3 regions of the Paracoccus sp. TRP genome follow, and region 1 is predicted to be linked to each of the others. Evidence: riboswitches for the same ligand, from Rfam matches in the RefSeq annotation. Region 1 holds a riboswitch; each other region holds the start of a gene.
The links. A riboswitch is a leader RNA that binds a small molecule or an ion and turns the genes downstream of it on or off. The one in region 1 is predicted to bind thiamine pyrophosphate.
Positions count from the first base shown of each region.

Region 2: another riboswitch for thiamine pyrophosphate. It lies ahead of PARACOCCUSGL_RS0110600 (TenA family protein); the one in region 1 lies ahead of thiC (phosphomethylpyrimidine synthase ThiC).
Region 3: another riboswitch for thiamine pyrophosphate. It lies ahead of thiD (bifunctional hydroxymethylpyrimidine kinase/phosphomethylpyrimidine kinase); the one in region 1 lies ahead of thiC (phosphomethylpyrimidine synthase ThiC).

Region 1 covers NZ_AEPN01000018.1:69,468-73,674, forward strand. The annotation lists gene PARACOCCUSGL_RS0111275 (MBL fold metallo-hydrolase) at 1-179, opposite strand, end outside; gene thiC (phosphomethylpyrimidine synthase ThiC) at 355-2,154, opposite strand; TPP riboswitch at 2,272-2,402, opposite strand; gene PARACOCCUSGL_RS0111285 (efflux transporter outer membrane subunit) at 2,438-3,817, opposite strand; gene PARACOCCUSGL_RS0111290 (efflux RND transporter permease subunit) at 3,921-4,207, opposite strand, start outside.
Region 2 covers NZ_AEPN01000015.1:26,837-31,043, reverse strand. The annotation lists gene hflC (protease modulator HflC) at 1-309, shown strand, start outside; gene PARACOCCUSGL_RS0110605 (AI-2E family transporter) at 381-1,562, opposite strand; TPP riboswitch at 1,755-1,877, shown strand; gene PARACOCCUSGL_RS0110600 (TenA family protein) at 1,955-2,596, shown strand; gene PARACOCCUSGL_RS0110595 (NUDIX hydrolase) at 2,600-3,073, opposite strand; gene PARACOCCUSGL_RS0110590 (FYDLN acid domain-containing protein) at 3,161-3,484, opposite strand; gene PARACOCCUSGL_RS0110585 (M48 family metallopeptidase) at 3,633-4,207, shown strand, end outside.
Region 3 covers NZ_AEPN01000001.1:223,486-227,692, forward strand. The annotation lists gene PARACOCCUSGL_RS0101095 (thiazole synthase) at 1-708, opposite strand, end outside; gene thiS (sulfur carrier protein ThiS) at 710-907, opposite strand; gene PARACOCCUSGL_RS0101105 (FAD-dependent oxidoreductase) at 891-1,868, opposite strand; gene thiD (bifunctional hydroxymethylpyrimidine kinase/phosphomethylpyrimidine kinase) at 1,865-2,692, opposite strand; TPP riboswitch at 2,756-2,860, opposite strand; gene PARACOCCUSGL_RS0101115 (nucleotide sugar dehydrogenase) at 2,953-4,119, opposite strand.

The sequences.
Region 1 (4,207 bases):
TCAGCGATAAAGCTAAGGATGCGGTCGGCCTCGATGGTGGCGGTGGCACCGGATTTCTCGTCATAATCCAGCACCGGGTCGATGATGGCGCATTTTCCGGTCTCGGGGTCGGCTACGACATATTGCACCGAGCCGGTGCGCGCCTCGTAGAAGCCGGTCACTTCCGGGACATTCACCATGGGTCGTCTCGCTTTTGCTTCTTTAAACCGCAGCCGGCCAGGCCGGCCTATGGGATGACCTCTATTCAATCCCACGCCCCAGTGCCACCGAAACCATAGCTGGAAAAGACCCCGCCCCCGCGTCAGACGGAAGCGGCCAGTAAGGCTCTGGCCGCCTCTGGTTGCTGCGCCGAGGTCAGCCCGCCTCGGTCACGGCGACGTCTTTCGCGGGCAGATACAGCGCCCCGCCCTGTCGGAATTTTTCGGCCATTTCCTCCATGCCGGCCTGACGCTCGGCCTCGGCCCGGATGTCGTGCGAAATGCGCATCGAGCAGAACTTGGGCCCGCACATCGAGCAGAAATGCGCAAGCTTATGCGCCTCTTTCGGCATGGTCTCGTCATGCATGGCGCGTGCGGTGTCAGGGTCAAGGCCAAGGTTGAACTGATCCTCCCAGCGAAACTCGAACCGTGCCCGCGACAAGGCGTCATCGCGCAGACGCGCCCCGGGATGACCCTTGGCCAGATCGGCGGCATGAGCGGCCAGCTTGTAAGTGATCACACCGGTTTTGACGTCGTCACGGTCGGGCAGACCCAGATGTTCCTTGGGCGTGACATAGCAAAGCATCGCGGTCCCGAACCAGCCAATCATCGCCGCGCCAATGCCCGAGGTGATATGATCATAGCCCGGCGCGATATCGGTGGTCAGCGGCCCGAGCGTATAGAAGGGCGCGTCATGGCAATGGCGCTGCTGCTCATCCATATTCGCCTTGATCTTATGCATGGGCACATGGCCCGGCCCCTCGATCATCACCTGGCAATCCCTGGCCCATGCGATTTTGGTCAGCTCACCCAAGGTGCGAAGCTCTGCGAATTGCGCCTCGTCATTGGCATCAGCGATCGAACCGGGGCGCAACCCGTCGCCCAGACTGAAGCTGACATCATAGGCACGCATGATGTCGCAGATTTCCTCAAAATTCTCATAGAGAAAGCTCTCGCGGTGGTGATGCAGACACCATTTCGCCATGATCGAGCCTCCGCGACTGACGATCCCCGTCACCCTGCGCGCAGTCAGCGGGATCATATGCAGGCGCACCCCGGCATGGATGGTAAAGTAATCGACGCCCTGTTCGGCCTGCTCGATCAGCGTATCGCGGTAAATCTCCCAACTCAGATCCTCGGCGACGCCGCCGACCTTTTCCAGTGCCTGATACAGCGGAACCGTACCAATCGGGACCGGAGCGTTGCGGATGATCCAGTCGCGGATGTTGTGAATATTGCGCCCGGTCGAAAGGTCCATGACAGTATCGGCGCCCCAGCGGATCGCCCAGACCATCTTTTCAACCTCTTCCTCCATGCTGGAGGTGACGGCGGAATTGCCGATATTGGCATTCACCTTGACGCGAAAATTGCGGCCAATGATCATCGGCTCAAGCTCACGATGGTTGATATTGGCCGGGATGATCGCACGACCGGCAGCGATCTCGGCCCGCACGAACTCGGGCGTCACCAGATCGGGCAGATCCGCGCCCATTGGATCACCATCGCGAATATGGGCGGCCAACCTGCCTTCATTCTCGCGGATGGCGACAAATTCCATTTCTGGCGTGACGATGCCCGCACGAGCATAGGCAAGCTGAGTAATTGCCCGGTCCCCAACCGCGCGCAGCGGATCGCGGCGTTCAGGGAATGCAGGGGTCAGGCGCGCGCCCTCGGCAAACCCGTTGTCGGCAGCAGTCACGGGACGGCCCGGATAGGAGGCCACATCACCGCGCCGCAACTGCCAGTCGCCGCGCAGATCGGGCAGACCACGCGCGATATCGGCCCGCACCCCGGCATCCGTATAGGGGCCAGAGCTGTCATAGACGATCAGCGGTGCCTCGTTTGAAACCGCGATTTCGCGCATCGGCACACGAATATCGTGCACCTGCCCCGGAACATGGATCTTGCGCGATCCGGGCAGAGGGCCGGTGGTGATAGTGGGAAGGGTCTGGCTCATCTCGTTCTCCCTGAGCAGAGACCCAGCCGAGCCCGGAAGCAGAAAGGGGCCAACGGCCCCGCGAGATGCGAAAAGGGCCGGGTGGCCCGAAAGGACCACCCCGCGATCTGCGTATGGGGAAATGCCCTTCGGTCTTCCTACGCCAGTATCAACTGGGTCAGGTTCAAAGGGTCGCTTCACCGGAACCGCTATAAGACGGTCCCTGTCAGCCTCTCAGTCCCCTGGGCGGGACTCCCCTGACGTCCGGGCAGCATGGCCGTTTCCCTGCGGCCGGTCAATACCCTCAGCTGGCAGGCAGGCCGACACCGCCGGCCGAGGCTGCGCTGAGAGCGACAAAGTTCAGCGCCTGCTGACGCACCGCTGCCGCCAGTTCCTGACGGGCTGAAAGCAGGCTGCGCTCGGCATCCAGGACCGGGAAGAAATCAGCCTCGCCCAGTTCATACGAACTGCGGGTCAGGCTGACCGTCTCGCGGGCGTTATCGACCAGACGCGATTGCGCGGAAACTGCGCGAGCGTCGCGGTTATAGCCGGCCAGCGCGTTCTCGACCTCTTCGACCGCTTTCAGGACCGATGCCTGCCACGCCAGCCGCGCCTGTTCGGCACGCGCCTGCGCAGCCGACAGCCGGGCCTCATTCGCGCCCCCGGTAAAGAGGGGCAGCGTGATCTGGGGCCCAAAGCCCCAGGTCTTCATGCTGCCGCCACCGCGGATATTGGTCGGCGTGATCGTGCCCGACAGGGTCAGGCGCGGATAAAAGGCGGCCTGCGCCTCGCCCACATCGGCGACAGCTGCGGCAAGGTTGCGTTCGGCCATGCGCACATCGGGGCGCACCCGGATCACATCGGCAGGTACACCGACGCTGGCGCTGTAGCGCGCGCGCGGCTGGCCACCCGTCTTGCGCAACTGCGCCGCGATATCGGTGCTGCGCCCAGCGGTCAGGGTCGCAAGCCGGTTCACCGACTGGTCAAACCCGACCTCAAGCGCGGGCAAGGCCGCCTCGGCCTGGGCAACCAGCTGCTCAGCCTGCAGCACCTCAAGGCGCGAGGCGCTGCCAAAGGCATCCTGCGTCCGCGTCATCTCAAGCGTGCGCTTGCGGCTTTGAAGGCTCTGGCGGGTCAGAGCCATCGTCTCCTGATAGTAGCGCGCATCAACATAGGCCGAGGCGATTGCGCTGGCGACGGTCAGCCGCGCCACTTCTGCCGACAGATAGGCCGCATCCAGCCGGGCCGAGGCACCCTCGCGCGCGGCGCGGTTCTGCCCAAAAAGGTCAATCAGCCACGAAACGCCCAGCGTCGCAGAGGTGGTTTCGACCACGCCGGTTTCGTTGTGCGCGCGTCCGGCCGCACCTTCGGCCTGCGCCTGCGGCAGGTCGTTTGCACCGACCAGCCGGGCATTGGCCTGTGCCTCGCGGATCGTGGCAACAGCGGTCTGGACATCAAGGTTGCGCTTTAACCCCGCTGCAATCAACGCATCCAGCCGCTTGTCGCGAAACGCTGCCCACCAGGCGTTCGAGCCGGCGCGCCGGGCCGGAGAGCTGGAGGCAAAGCTTGTAGCCACATCGGCCTTGGGCGCCGTGTAGGTGACCGGGTTACAGGCGGCAAGCGCCAGGGTCGAGACGAACCCGCCCAGGATGCCGCGACGGGAAAGAGACAAGGTATGAGTCATCCGAAACTCTCTGCTTGAAACGGCCCGGAACCGGGTCGCGGAAAAGAAGGGAAAGCACGGGCGGCCCCCGGGACCGCCCGTACCCTTGCGGCGAAGCCGGAGCCTAGCCCGCCGTATCGGCTTTTGCAGGCTTCTCAGCTTTTGCGCCGGTCAGGCGGCTGACAAGCCCAAGGACGAACACGAAGAACACCGGAACAAAAAACACAGCAAGGACGGTGGCCGCGACCATCCCACCGATCACGCCGGTACCGATCGCGTTCTGGCTGGCAGCCGAGGGTCCCGTTGCGATCGCAAGCGGCACCACGCCCAGCGTAAAAGCCAGCGAGGTCATCAGGATCGGCCGGAAGCGCAGTTTGGCCGCCTGTACCGCCGCCTCGATCAGGCTTTGAC
Region 2 (4,207 bases), on a different contig from region 1:
CGTGCGCTGAAGGGCGAGAACAGCTCGCTGGTTATCAAACCCGAGGGCGAGTTCTTTGACTATCTGCGTTCGGATGGTGCAGAGAACGCCCGCCCGGTGCCGCTGCCTCCCCCGGCTGCTGCTGCCACCGAGGCGGCGGATGAGGGCGATGTTCAGGGGGCTTTGCAGCCGGGTGAAACCCCTGCGCCGGTCCAGACGAACCGCGACGGCCAGCCCCTTGGGGCCAATGCGGGGGTGACGCTGACGCCCTTGCCGGAAACGCTGGCCAGCCCGCCGCAAGAAGAACCGGTGGTCACGCCCACCGAATGATCCGGGAAGGATCTGAATAGCAAAAGGGCGGGACAAGATGTCCCGCCCTTTTCTCATGCCTGTTTTCCGTTTCACTCGATGCGGGCGGCCTGCCGCTGTTCCTCTTCGGCCAGTTCGCGCTGCCATTCCCGCCAGATTGATACCAGCAGCGCCATCAGCACCGGGCCGACAAACAAACCCACGATACCCATGGTCTTGACCCCGCCGATCAGGCCGAAAAACGTCGGCAGGAAGGGCAGCTTGACCGGTCCTCCGACCAAGACCGGGCGGATGGTCTTATCGACTACGAAAAGCTCGCAAGTGCCCCATAAAAACAGCGCCGCCCCCGCTACGGGCGAGCCGCTGGCAGCAAGATAGGCCGAGACAAGGGTAAAGCACAGCGGTGCGCCACCCGGGATCAGCGCCATAAAGCCGGTGATGACGCCAAATGTCACGGGTGAGGGGACACCAGCCAGCCAATAGGCCAGCCCCAGCACCACACCTTCGCCAATCGCAATCAGGGTCATGCCGGTCACTGTCGAGCTGATGGTTGCAGGCACAACGCGCGACAGCCGCTCCCACCGGTCGGGCAGGATGCGCCGGCCGACCTGGTCGATCTGGGCGACAATCCGATCTCCGTCGCGGTAAAGCACGAACAGCGTAATCAGCATGAAAAGCAGCGTCAGGGCCAGATGAAAGGCCAGCGTTCCGGCTGTCACCGCACCGCGATAGATAGCCCCGATATTCGAGCCGCTGACCAGCTGCACGATCTCGCTGATGCCGCCCGGGCGGCCGACATAGTTCTGCCAGTTCTCGTCCAGCCAGTCTCCGATCTGGGGCAGCTCAACCATCCATGCCGGGGTTGGTGCGCCAGAACTGTTGATCATAATCGCCCAGTTGATCCAGTCGCGCAGCTCCCGAAAGGCATAGATCAGCGCCATGGCGATGGGAATCAGCAGAAAGCAGACCAGTACCAGCACCAGAAGCGTCGCCGCTCCGGTCCGGCCGAGATTGAGCTGAAATGCCGCGCGGTCGCGCAGGGGCCAACTTGCCAGCGCGATGACCGAGGCGGCCAACACAGGCACCAGAAAGCCGTGAAAGAAATAGACCGAAGCCGCCACGATAGCGAGCAGCAGCCAACGCGCAGCCGATATATTGGTCAGCAGGGGGGGGCGGTGCAGGCGCAGCCCGACCTGTTTCTGGCCTTGCCGCAACGCGGCGGTGGGGTTCGGTGCTGTCGCGCTTGTCGGTTTCGGCATTTCGCCTGTCGTCATGGTCCCGATCCTGCCTGCGTGCGGGTAAGCCCGCCATGTCGCAACAGGATAACATCTGGCCCCGGGCTGCAAGTCGGAATGCCACCCCGCCACGCGGGCAAGTCCTTGATCCCGGCTCACGATCCTGTGTGCTGGCCTGCGCGCGGGCGATCCGGACGATGCGTGACAGCCCCTCCCGACCCGGCTAACCTGTCGCGCACCAGGGGGTGTCCCGGCAAGGGGCTGAGAGGCTGCTGGCGCATATACTGCGCGGCGCGGCGACCCTTTGAACCTGATCCGGATCATGCCGGCGAAGGGATGGGAAGGGACCAGCCCGTCATCTGCCCGCCCTTTGCCGGCCCCACTGCGAGGCCGTCCGACTATCCGGTCTTGCCCCCGCCAAAGAGGATGCGATGACCGAAACCTTTTTTGAAACCTTGCGCCAGGAAACCGTTGCCCAATGGGATGCCGCCGTGAATCACCGCTTTGTGCGCGAGCTTTGCACGGGCGAGATCAGCGATGCGGTCATGGCGCGCTATCTGGTGCAGGATCACCGCTTTCTGGATGCTTTTCTGACGCTTCTTGGGGCGGCAATCGCCTCGGCAGACCGGTTCGAATCGCGCCTGCGCTTTGGCCGCTTTGCCGGCATGGTCTCAGGGGATGAAAATGATTATTTCCTGCGCGCCTTTGATGCGCTGGGGGTCAGCGCCGAGGCTCGTGCGCAGATCCCCGACAGCGCGCCAACCACGGGTTTTCAGGCCCTGATGCGCGAGGCTGCTGCGACGCGCAGCTATCCAGCGGTGCTGGCAGTGCTGAATGTGGCCGAAGGTCTATATCTTGACTGGGCAAGCCGTGCGCCCCAACCGCTGCCCCCGAATTTTGTCCATGCCGAGTGGATTACCCTGCACGATAATCCCTTTTTCCGCGATTTTGTCGCGTTCCTGAAAAAGGAACTTAATCGCGTCGGCTCACAGGGGGCGGATCAGGCACGGGACTTTTTCCGCCGGGCCGTTCAGCTGGAGCTGGAGTTTTTCGATGATAGTTACACTGGTTAGCGATTAATTCTCGACAATTTCGAGATGCAGTGGACCATTTGGCGGACCGCATTCCCGGTAGTCGAGAATGATGCGCAGCAGCCCGGCAGGCGCTATCCTCTCGGAGGTGTGGCGCAATTCAGGCGGGCTCCACCAGCGGAACTCACGAAAGGTGGCGGCCTCGGGCGCGTTAAGTACCCGGGGCACAAATTCCGGGGTCTCGATCAGAAAGTAGTCCTCGGACTGCCGCCAGCGGTGCTGGTGCAGGGTCATCATGACCTGCCGTTTCCAGACCAAAGGGCCAAGGGCGGGCAGGGTAAAGCCCAACTCTTCGGCCAGTTCGCGGCGCAGGGTTTCTTCGGGCGTCTCACCCGGCTCAACGCCGCCGCCGGGAGTGATCCACCAATCGCCGCCGCCGTAATCGACACGCATCAGCAACACCCGGTCCCCGGGTGTCAGCAGAATGGCCCGCATGGCCTGTCGGTCGATGATCCTCATGCAGTCTGGGCCTTGGACAACAGGCAAAAGAAAAGGCCCCGATCCGGCACATGGCCGGGACCGGGGCCCCAATATGGTCAGCGACGCTTACTCGTCGTCATTGTCCGGCACATCGGCGATGTCATCCAGCGACACGTCGCCGTCGTCATCGTCATCATCCAGCAGATCGTCATCCAGATCGCCGGCATCGGCGTCATCGTCCAGATCGTCGTCAACAACCAGATCCGTTTGATCGTCATCGCGCGAGGCGGTCTTTTCCGCGATCAGCGAGCGTGTGCGGCCGTTGCTCAGGCTTTCCACCGTGAACTCGGCCCCGCAGGCGGGGCAGGTCATCGGATCGTTAGTCAGATCGTAAAAGCGCGTGGCGCAATGGGGGCAAAGGCGTTTCGTGCCCCATTCCTCTTTGGGCATGGTGTTCTCTTTCTGCCGCGTTCAGCTAAATCCGCTGTCCCCTGCCACAGCCGGAACAGGCTGTCAAAGCCTTTTCCCCCTTGCAGGGCAGAGGTGGTGCAGGGGAAACATGGGGCCAGAGGCAATGCTTGGCAAGATGCGATAAATCATGGACAGGATTCTGGTCGGAGGCGACATTCCCGTGACGTTGCGCCGTTCGGCCCGGGCGCGACGCATGACGCTGCGCGTTACACGGGCGGGGGGCGAGGTGGTCCTGACCCTGCCCAGCCGCGCCAGCCTAGCTGCAGGCCGTGCCTTTGCCGAATCGCGAGCCGAGTGGCTGCGCAATACGCGCGCAGGGATGCCGCCCCTGCAGCTGGCCGAACCCGGCGCGCTATTGCCTGTCGAGGGGCGGTTGCGGCGCATCGTCCCGGCAGCGACGCGGCGGATCGAGCTGGCCGGGGACGCAATCCTTGTCCCCGAACACCGCCCGGCCGGAGTGGTGGTTGAGGCATTTCTGAAACATCTGGCACAGGCGCGGCTGGCACCCGCCTGCGACCGTCATGCTGCGGCATTGGGACGCGGCTTTCAGGCGCTGGTCCTGCGTGACACCCGCTCGCGCTGGGGCAGCTGCACCCATGACGGCAGGCTGATGTTTTCATGGCGCCTTGCCATGGCCCCACCCGAAGTACTGGACTATGTCGCAGCGCATGAGGTCGCGCATCTGGCGCATATGGACCACTC
Region 3 (4,207 bases), on a different contig from region 1:
CTCGATCGGGTTTGCGCCATGGGCCAGTTTTCCGGCCTCGATCGCCGATGCCATGGCGCGGGCCATCGCGACCGGATCGCCTGCCTTGGCGACGGCGGTGTTCAGCAGCACCGCGTCATAGCCCAGCTCCATCGCCTGCGCGGCGTGACTTGGCAGGCCGATGCCTGCATCGACCACCAGCGGGATACCGGGGAAATGCGCCCGAAGGCTGCGCAGCCCATAGGGATTGTTCAGCCCCCGGCCCGAGCCGATGGGCGCGCCCCAGGGCATCAGCACCTCGCAGCCCGCATCAAGCAGCCGTCCGCAGACCGACAGATCCTCGGTGCAATAGGGGAATACCTGAAAGCCGTCCCCGGACAGCGCCCGTGCCGCCTCGACCAGCGCGATCACATCGGGGCAAAGTGTGTCGTCGTCGCGGATGACCTCAAGCTTGATCCAGGGCGTCTCGAACAGCTCGCGTGCCATCTGGGCGGTGGTCACGGCCTCGCGTACCGAATGGCAGCCGGCGGTATTGGGCAGGACGGGGATGCCCAGATCGCGGATCAGGCGATAGAAGTCCTGCCCGCCGCCGCCTTCGCGGCGCAGGCTGACGGTGGCGATGCCAGCGCCCGAGGCACGGAATGCCTCGGCCATGATCGCGGGCGAGGGGTATTGCGCGGTGCCCAGCATCAGCGGGCTTGCGACCTCGGTTCCGTAAAAGACCGGCATCTCAGCCTCCTTGCATGGGGGCCACGACTTCCAGCGCGTCGCCGTCGCTGAGCGTCGTTTCCGGGCGGGCCGCGGCGGGCAGGAAGGCACCGTTCAGTGCCGTTGCCACCTTGGCCGTACCAAGTCCGATTTCGGTCAGCACGTCCTGTACGGTCGGGCCGGTCAGGTCGCGCGGCGCTCCGTTAAGGGTGATCTTCATCCATGAACTCCGGTTTCCGGCCCTCAAGCAGATAATCGGCGGCCATACGTGCCACGGCAGGGGCCAGAAGGTAGCCGTGGCGGTAAAGGCCGTTGGCGAAAAGCGTGCCACCGCGCCGGCGCAGGCGGGGCAGATTGTCGGGAAAGGCGGGGCGCGCGTCCGAGCCAAGCTCAAGGATCTCGGCCTCGGCAAAGCCCGGATGCAGGGCATAGGCAGCCGACAGCATCTCGACCGCCGAACGGGCGGTGACGCGATACTTGCCGCCGGTTTCCAGCATGGTCGCGCCGATCATATAGACCCCGTCGCCACGCGGCACGACGTAAAGCGGGATGCGCGGATGCAAAAGCCGCACGGTGCGGGTCAGCGTGACCTCGGGACAGCGCAGCACCAGCATTTCGCCGCGCACGCCGCGCAGATCGGGCAGCTCGTCCCTGGCAGCAAGGCCGCGCGCATCGACGATCATGCCGGTCGGTGCGCCCTCGGTCTCGATACGGATGCCGCGCTGTTCCAGCCGGTCGCGCAGAGCCAGCAGGGCGGCGCGGGGGTTCAGATGCGCCTCGGTGCCGAAATGCAGCCCGCGCGAAAAGCGGCCGGCCAGTTCGGGTTCCAGCGTCGCGATATCGTCACCGGTCACCGGCTGATGAGCCTTGGTCAGCCGGGCAAAGCGGTCAAGTTCGGTCCGGTCGCGTGAGGGGGCAAGCACAAGCGTGCCTCGCCGGGTGACCTCGGCGCCATTTGCTTCCCACCAATCGGCGGCGTCGAGGCCAAGGCGCAGCACCACCGGCTCGGCGCTTTCGGCCTCGCAATAGGGGGCAAGCATGCCGCCCGCGCGCCAGCTGCAGGCATGTGAGCCGGGCTTGCCGGCAGGGTCGATGATACGCGGCTGTTTCCCACGCGCGGCCAGTTCGGTCGCAATCGAGAGACCCATCACCCCCGCGCCCAGGATGGTAATCGCGGTCATGCCTGCCTCCATAGCGCGTGGAAATGATGCACGGGCCCATGGCCCAGCCCCACCGCCAGCTCATCTGCGGCCGCAATTGCACCCTGCAACCAGCCATGCGCGCGGTCTGCCGCATCCGGCACCGTCATCCCCTGCGCAAGCCCTGCCGCGATGGCCGAGGACAGTGAGCATCCGGTGCCATGGGTGTTCGCTGTGTGCTGGCGCGGTGCGGTCAGGGTCAGCGGTTCGGCTCCGATCAGCAGGTCGGTGCAGGTCTCTCCGCTGGCATGGCCACCCTTCATCAGCACATGTGTGGCGCCAAGGGCGCAAAGTGCCTTGCCCTGCGCCCGCATCTCATCCGGGGTTTGCGCGGGGGCGCGATCCAGAAGCCGCGCGGCCTCGGGCAGGTTCGGCGTCAGAACGGTCGCAAGCGGGATAAGCCGTTCACGCAGGGCCGAGACTGCCTCGTCCGGCAAAAGCGGGTCGCCCGACTTTGCCACCATCACCGGGTCAAGCACCACCGGGATCGGATTGGCTGCCAGAAGCGCGGTCAGACGGTCGGCCACCACCGTGATCACATCCGGGCCGCCCAGCATGCCGATCTTGACCGCGCGCACATCAAGATCACCAAAGACCGTATCGATCTGGGCGGCGATCATCGCCGGGCTGACGGGTTCGACCGCCGCAACGGTGCGGGTGTTCTGGGCGGTGATGGCTGTGATCACAGAAGCGCCAAAGACGCCGAGTGCTGAAAAACTTTTCAGATCGGCCTGAATCCCGGCGCCGCCGCCGCTATCCGATCCGGCAATCGTCAGCGCGATAGGTGGGGAAGGAAATCCCGGCATGGCCCGCCTTTCAGTTCAGCCGGGCATGCAGATGGGGTCGGGACAGTTTTGCGGATGGTCTTGCCGCTTCACTCTACCCTTCCCTACGCCGGCATGACCCGGATCAGGTTCGATGGGTCGGTGCCTTGCACCTCTCAGCCCCGTTGCGGGGCCCCCCAAGTGTATGAGTCGTTTGCATGACACTAGGGCCCCGCGCCCCGGGTTGCAAGGGCTGCGGGGTCCGGGTGTCAGGGAAGCTGGGGGCAGGGCCCTGCCTGCGTTCAGTTCACGCCAAAGAGGTCGCGGGTATAGACCTTGTCTGCCACATCGGCCAATTCGGGGCCAAGGCGGTTCGCGATGATCAGATCGGCCTCGGCCTTGAAGGCGTCGAGGTCACGGATGACCGGACTGTGAAAGAAGTGATCCTCGGTCAGCACCGGCTCATAGACGATGCAGGGAATGCCCTTGGCCTTGATCCGCTTCATGATGCCCTGAATCGAGCTGTCGCGGTAATTGTCCGAGCCGGCCTTCATCACCAGCCGATAGACGCCGACAACCTTGGGTTCGCGTGCGATGATCTGGTCGGCGATGAAGTCCTTGCGGGTGCGGTTGCTTTCCACCACCGCCGCAATCAGGTTCTGCGGGACCTGATCATAGTTGGCCAGAAGCTGCTTGCTGTCCTTGGGCAGGCAGTAGCCGCCATAGCCGAAGCTTGGGTTGTTGTACTGATCGCCGATCCGCGGATCGAGGCCGACGCCCTCGATGATTTCGCGCGGGTTCAGGCCGCGGGCCAGAGCATAGCTGTCCAACTCGTTGAAATAGGCCACGCGCATCGCAAGGTAGGTGTTGGCGAACAGCTTGATCGCCTCGGCCTCGGCGGGGCCGGTGAAAAGCACCGGCATATCCTTGCGGATCGCGCCCTGTGCCAGCAGATCGGCCAGCTTATGCGCAGCGGGGCCATGATCCCCGACGACGATGCGCGACGGGTAAAGGTTATCGTAAAGCGCGCGGCCTTCACGCAGAAACTCGGGTGAGAACATGATGTTCTCATTGCCTGTTTCTTGCCGCATCCGTGCCACGAATCCGACGGGCACCGTGGATTTGATCACGATCGTTGCCTGCGGGGCGTGGTCGCGGGCCTGGGCGATCACAGCCTCGACGCTTTGGGTGTCAAAGCGGTTCGTGCGCGGGTCGTAATTCGTCGGCGTGGCGATGATGACGAAATCCGCCCCCGCCATAGCCTCGGCCTGGTCGGTCGTGGCCTGCAGGGACAGCTGCTTTCCAGCCAGCCATTCCTCGAGATCGGGGTCCTGAATGGGTGAGCGGCGGGCATTTACCAATGCCACGCGCTCTGCGTTCAGATCGAATGCCATGACTTCGTTGTGCTGCGCCAGCAGCACCGCGATCGACATTCCTACATAGCCTAGCCCGGCGACAGAAATACGCATGTGCGGGGTCCTATCCACTCTGAAGAAAACAGTCCAGTTCAGATTGGATCTGTCAGAGCTGTCGCGCAGATTTTTGCCGCGTGGGGTA